One region of the Rhizobium sp. BR 362 genome, then DNA from elsewhere that is predicted to be linked to it. Evidence: predicted binding sites of a transcription regulator. Region 1 holds the regulator's gene; the other holds the start of a gene.

Region 1 (3,387 bases):
AGACCGCATCGGGAGAGCGTTCTCTCCCGCTTCCGGCTCATGCGTCCGCTGCTCTTCGTCTCGCGCTTCTTCGGAGGCATATTGTCGACCTCCTTTATCGGCGGCGCATCGACTGCGATTTTCTCGATCGAGCATTTTCACCGGTTGGCGACATATGGGCTTATCGCCAATCTGGCGGCTATGCCCGTCGTCTCATTTGTGGTCATGCCGTTTGGCATGGCGGCGACGCTGCTGATGCCATTCGGCGTCGATGCTCCCTTCTGGCAGATCACCGGCGCGGGCCTTGATGCTGTCATCGTCATTGCCAAAACGGTCGCCGCCTGGGGCGGCAACATTCCCTTTGGCCGGTTGCCGGTCTGGCTGTTCCCGACGGTCATAGCCGGCTTCTTGCTGATGACCTTGCTGAAAACATGGCTGCGGCATGCAGGTGCATTTTTGATCATCGGTTCGGTCGCGGTCGTGGCACTCAGCCCCGGTGTTCCGAAACCCGATCTGATGATCTCCGAGGACGGCACGCTCGTCGCATTGCTGCGCAACGGCGCGTTGACGACCAACCGGGAAAAGCCGCCCGACTTCATCTTCGAGCAATGGCAAAGAGCCCTGGCGATCACCGAGCAGCAACCGCCAACGATGCTTCCGCCCGGCAGTCAGCTCCCCAAGATCAGCAAATCGGACAAGCATCGCCGGCTGACTTCCGACGAGCAAGTCGCCGTTCGAAAGGCGATGGATGCGGCACTGGACAATGCCGGGCAGGGTGGCTTCGCCTGCCAAAAAGGGGCATGGTGCGTGGCAATGCTGGACAATGGCGAAATGCTCGTCACCATTGAGGATGCTGCCTATCTCGCCCCAGCCTGCGACACCGCTAACATCGTCGTCACCCCCGTGCGTCTGCGTCTGGACCACTGCCGCTCTGGCGCCATGCTTTTTACAGGTGCAACGCTACGCCGCACCGGATCCATCGAAATCAATCTCCGCGCCGACAAGCCGATGATAACGGCGGCGTTTGAAAATCTGACGCGGCCATGGAGCCTTCATCGCGCTTACGACTGGCGAACGGGCACTTTCGGAGCGCCGATCGCACCGGTGTCACCCGTCAGTGATAGCGGCGAATGAGGCCGACAAGCTTGCCTTGTACTTTCACGCGATCCGGCCCGAAAATACGGGTCTCGTAAGCCGGGTTCGCCGCCTCCAGCGCGATCGAAGCTCCCTTGCGACGGAAGCGCTTCAGCGTCGCCTCCTCGTCATCGACGAGAGCAACGACGATGTCGCCCGGATTGGCGGTGGTGGCGTTGCGGATAATGACCGTATCGCCGTCAAAGATGCCGGCGTCGATCATCGAGTCGCCCTTGACCTCCAGCGCATAATGTTCGCCGGAGCCGAGCATGTCGGCGGGAACCGTGATGTCGTGGGTATTGTTCTGAATGGCCGAGATCGGAACGCCGGCGGCAATGCGGCCCATGACGGGAACTGAGACTGAACTGTTGTTTTCCTCAATCACCGGCTTGGCGGGAGCAGGCGGCGGCACAAGTTGCGGCTTGCCAAGGCTCCCCTCGATGACGCTCGGTGAAAAACCGCGACGCGGCTGCAAGCTCGGGCTATAGGCCTCGGGCAGCTTGATGACCTCCAGTGCCCGGGCCCGGTTCGGCAGCCGGCGTATGAAGCCGCGTTCTTCCAAGGCAGTGATGAGACGATGAATCCCGGACTTGGACGCAAGGTCCAGCGCATCTTTCATCTCATCGAAAGATGGCGGAACACCGGACTCCTTCATTCGTTCGTGAATGAAGAGAAGCAGTTCCTGCTGCTTGCGCGTCAACATCGTTTTGAACCTCAGGAGTGAGAAGGTGTCGTGAAACAAATCCAGAACGGACACTATATGTTCCATATGTGTTCCGCAAGCCCTTAAATTTTGGTGAAGATTTTGTAAGCGCAACAAATAAATGGGAACATAACAGGTCCCGGTCGGACAGATTTTTTTCGATACATCCGAGTTAAAGACCGGAAATATATCAGGAATTCTGCGGAAAGCCTTTTTGTGCCCGTCAGGACAGCTCATCCAAAAAAGCGATGTGAGCCCATCTGTTTGCTAACTAAGCTCTTTGGGGAGGATGGTTGCTGAACGAAGGAGGGCAATCTGTAGATCAGACTGGGAAGATTGGATTCGGAGCGGCTTTGATCGGTTCCGTCCGTAGCGATATTGGACGGGAATTCAATAGCTTGGGTTTTTTCTGGAACTCCCGTGCCGATGCTCGAGCAAGGTGCGGTCGTTGGCTATCTGCCGCAGCATGCTGCGCCCGGCCAGAATCATTTCGAAGAGAAAGGCGATAAAAGCGCCCATGAGCGCGAAGACGGCAAGGCCGAAGAGCCAGAGCAATAATTGCTCGCGAAACTGCTGGCGAATCGCACCGCCCATGAGACCCAGCGTCGCGAGGCATGTGAACACGCCCGATGCCGTGCCGAGCAGGACTGCAATCTCTAGCGCCAATGTTCGCCGCCGCAGATAGTAGAGCTGCAGCAACCGCGTTTCATCCGGATCGTCCGAGGTCACCCGTTCGAAAAGGCTGTTGACCCGGTCGGAGACGCGAGCGAGCCTCGCCGAAAAGACATTGAGGCATCCGGCGGTGCCTGCCAGCAGAAAGACCGGAGTCAGTGCTATTTGGATAACATGCGCGGCAATAGACGTCAGATGGTCGTTCAGCACATTGGATCTCCTTCCTGTCCAACGTCATCCAGTATCGCCCCTGGGTGTCGCCTTGCAAAAGAAGCGCGCGGAGATGAGGCTCGTTGCTGATCTCATGCGAACGTTTTATGTTGGTGGCGCCGCCGATTGCGTCATTTGCTCAGCTATCTTCTTTCTCTGCAGTGTCATGGCGGCGACTGCGGCGTCCTGTTTTTCCTCTCCGCCCACCTGCACCGTCGGCTGGGCGAATTCGATGCCGTTTTCCATGAAGGCGTCGCGGATCATGGTATAGGCTTGGCGCCGTATGTAGGTTTGCCGGCCGGGAAGGGCGGTAAACGCAAAGCTCAGTTCGATACCGAAGTCGCCAATCTGCTCCACACCTTTCATTTTCAGGGTCTCGAGAATCTGCGGTCCGATTTCCGGATCTTCCTTCAACCGTTCTCCGATTTGCTTGACGATCTTTTTCGCCTTGGCGACGTCGGTGTTGAACGGAACCCGCAGCAAGAATTTATCGATCGCCCAGTCGCGGCTCATGTTCTGAACGGCGCCGAGTTCGCCGAAAGGAACGGTGAACACGGGACCATGATGATGGCGAAGCCTGACGGAACGCAGACTGAAGGATTCCACGGTTCCCTTGTAGCTGCCGCTCTGAACGTATTCGCCGACGCGGAAGGCATCGTCCATCAGGTAGAAAATGCCGCTGACGATAT
Region 2 (3,387 bases), on a different contig from region 1:
CATTGGCCGAGCATAGCCATCATCGGCAGCGCAAACAGCCATTGAAAGATGAAGCGGGCGGCGGTGACCTCCGCCGGTGGAATCGTAACCGCGGCAAGCTTTGAGAAGATATCGATGATCGGCGAGAGGACGACTGACAGGAACATCATCAACAGGCCGAATGTCAGCTCCGATTGATGCAAACGGGGCCGGGAACTGCCGATGGCATTCATTCGAACATTCCTTTGGGAATCAGAGCTTTGCGGTGACTTGCTGACACCAGTCGGCAAAATCCGAAATGGCTGCGGCCGCGCCGATCTCGTTCAGAGTCTCATGCCGCATGTCCGGGTGAATGGTCATGTTGATATGCGAGAATCCTGCCTTGTTCAAATGGTTTGACAGCCAGGAAATCGCTTTTCCATTGTTCGTCGCCGGGTCATGCCCGCCGCCGGTGAGATGGATCGGCATGTCGCGTCGGAGCCGATCGAGATGGGTCCTTTGTGGCGCGCGGAAGGTCAGTTCGAAAATATCCAGCCACAGCGAGACCGAGGCATCGAAGCCGCAGAGCGGGTCGGCGATGTACTTATCCACCTGGTCCGGAATACGCGACAGCCAATCGAACTCGGTGCGGCGGTTCGCAATCGATTGGCCCCAGGCGCCGAAGGTCAGCTTCGGTAGCAGTCCGCTGGGGACATCCGAACCCTTCAGAATGCGTTCCGCTTTCAGGATGACCTGTGCCGCGCGCCCGGCGAGGCCGGCATTGAAATTCGAATTCCAAACCGTGACGGCGTCGAACTTGTCGGGATGCGTCACCGCCACATTGAGGCTGATCAGCCCGCCCATGGAGTGGCCGAAGAGAATGACCGGCAGGCCGGGGTGGGCGGCGGCAGCAAGCTCGCGGATCGCCAGCACATCGGCAATGACCGTCTCGACGCCGTTGCGCCTTGCGAAGCGGCCGAGTGGCGCATCTGCAGCCGTCGTTTCGCCGTGGCCGCGATGATCGTGAGCGTAGACGTGAAAGCCATGCGCCGCCATCGCCTCGGCGAAGCGTTCGTAGCGACGGGAATGTTCGGCAAGGCCGTGACTGATGAGAAGCACGCCGCGCGCACCGCCCGCGGCCGGCGCATGATGATAGGCGAGTGTCGCACCCGTCGGACTGTCCAGATGCCTTGTTTCGGCAAACATGATGCACGTTTCCTCCCCAACCGGACGAAAGGTCATCGCTGCCGCGATTGCAATGCGCCGCGCGTGATGCTCACAGAAATAAATCTTTTTGGCTTTGCGATTGAGGGTTGCGTGCCGCCGATCAAACTGCTTATTTGTTCTCATATTGTTCTGCTTTTTTTTGGAGGTATCGAATGAGGCCTTGGCTTCAAGGGTTTGCAGTTGCGGTTCTGACTGCGGTGGTGATGGCGACGAGCGCGGTGGCGCAGGAGAGTAATCGCGGCCGCACGCGATTTATTCTGGCGGCCAGTTGGGAACCCGCGTTCTGCGCGACGAACCAGAAGAAGGCGGAATGCCAAAATCAATCACCCGGTAATTTCGACGCCAAGAATTTTTCGCTGCATGGTCTCTGGCCAATGCGGCAGGAATATTGCGATGTTGCCGACGATCTGAAGCAGTCCGATCGCAGCCGCGATTGGAAGGACCTACCGGCTGTTCAACTGTCGGCAGAAACGAAGGCATCGCTGGATAAAGTCATGCCCGGCACGCAATCCGGTCTGGAGCGGCATGAGTGGATCAAACACGGCAGTTGCACCAAGCTCAGCGCCGATGATTATTTCGGGACTGCGGTGGGGTTGATCGATGAACTCAACGCTTCCGCCGTGCGCGATCTTTTCGCGCAGAATATCGGCAAGACGCTCGATGCTGCAGCCATCAAGGCGGCTTTCGACAAAAGTTTTGGCGAGGGTGCCAGCGACCGCGTGAAGATGAGCTGCCGCCAGGTCGGCAAGGTTCGCGTGATCTCGGAACTGACGATCGGCCTGTCGGAAGACGCCATCCAGCCATCGCCAGACGGCGAGCCGCGGCTCGAGCAACTGATCCAGAGCGCCGGCAGAACTTCGTTCGGCTGCGATCAAGGCGTGGTGGACGCGGCAGGTTTCTGACATCCGAGCAAGCGCTCGGCGCGGATAAATGCCCTCGGACAAGGTTTCGCCGTTGCCCGAGGGCGGGGTTTCGCCTACATAGCGGCACAATTCGCAATGTTATCCGCCCGTGGAGTAACCCAAGCTATGGCACGTCAGTTCATCTATCATATGGCCGGTCTGAATAAGGCCTATGGCGCCAAGAAGATTCTGGAAAATATTCATCTCTCTTTTTACCCCGACGCAAAGATCGGTATTCTCGGCCCGAACGGTGCCGGTAAGTCGACCGTGCTGCGCATCATGGCCGGCCTCGACAAGGAATATACCGGCGAAGCCTGGTTGGCCGAAGGCGCCACCATCGGTTACCTGGCGCAGGAGCCTCAGCTCGATCCCAATAAGACGGTCTTCGAAAACGTCATGGAAGGCGTTGCCAAGAAAACCGAAATCCTCAATCGCTACAACGAATTGATGATGAACTATTCCGACGAGACTGCGGAAGAGGGCGCCAAGCTCCAGGACATCATCGACAGCCAGAATCTTTGGGATCTGGAAAGCCAGGTCGAGATGGCGATGGAAGCATTGTGCTGCCCGCCGCGCGATGCCGAAGTCACCAGCCTTTCCGGCGGTGAGCGCCGCCGTATCGCGCTTTGCCGCCTGCTTCTCTCGCAGCCGGACCTGCTGCTGCTCGACGAACCGACCAACCATCTCGACGCCGAGACCATCGCCTGGCTGGAAAAGCACCTGCGCGACTATCCGGGTGCCGTGATGATGATCACCCACGACCGCTATTTCCTCGACAATGTTACCGGCTGGATTCTCGAACTCGACCGCGGCCGTGGCATTCCCTATGAAGGCAACTATTCCGCCTATCTGCAGGCCAAGGCCAAGCGCATGCTGCAGGAAGCCCGCGAAGAAGCTGGCCGTCAGAAGGCAATCAGCCGCGAACGGGAATGGATCGCATCCAGCCCCAAGGCCCGTCAGGCCAAGTCCAAGGCGCGTATCAACGCTTACGAACAGCTAGTCGATGCCGCCGAAAATCAGCGTCCCGGTGATGCGCAGATCATCATTCCGGTCAGCGAGCGTCTCGGCCAGGTGGTGATCGAGATGGAGGGCATCACCAAGGGCTTCGAAGGCCGGACGCTGGTCAGCGATCTGTCGATCAAGCTACCGCCGGGCGGCATCGTCGGCATCATTGGCCCGAACGGCGCCGGCAAGACGACCCTGTTCAAGATGATCACCGGGCAGGAAAAGCCGGATTCCGGCTCGATCCGCATCGGCGACACGGTGCATCTCAGCTATGTCGACCAGAGTCGCGACGCGC

Evidence for each region. The regulator LexA, encoded in region 1, represses DNA repair genes until DNA is damaged. The targets are predictions, from matches to a motif close to TGTTCNNNNTGTGTTCNG.
Region 2: the regulator LexA is predicted to act here: its motif matches at 1,300-1,317, upstream of QDY28_RS01405 (ribonuclease T2 family protein).

The regions. Positions count from the first base shown of each region.
Region 1 covers NZ_JARWGH010000016.1:98,378-101,764, reverse strand. The annotation lists gene QDY28_RS19625 (ComEC/Rec2 family competence protein) at 1-1,113, shown strand, start outside; gene lexA (transcriptional repressor LexA) at 1,094-1,816, opposite strand; gene QDY28_RS19615 (DUF2721 domain-containing protein) at 2,207-2,698, opposite strand; gene QDY28_RS19610 (mechanosensitive ion channel family protein) at 2,804-3,361, opposite strand; gene QDY28_RS19605 (hypothetical protein) at 3,361-3,387, opposite strand, start outside.
Region 2 covers NZ_JARWGH010000001.1:280,779-284,165, forward strand. The annotation lists partial or broken gene QDY28_RS01395 (DMT family transporter) at 1-212, opposite strand, end outside; gene QDY28_RS01400 (alpha/beta hydrolase) at 232-1,164, opposite strand; gene QDY28_RS01405 (ribonuclease T2 family protein) at 1,338-2,087, shown strand; gene ettA (energy-dependent translational throttle protein EttA) at 2,214-3,387, shown strand, end outside.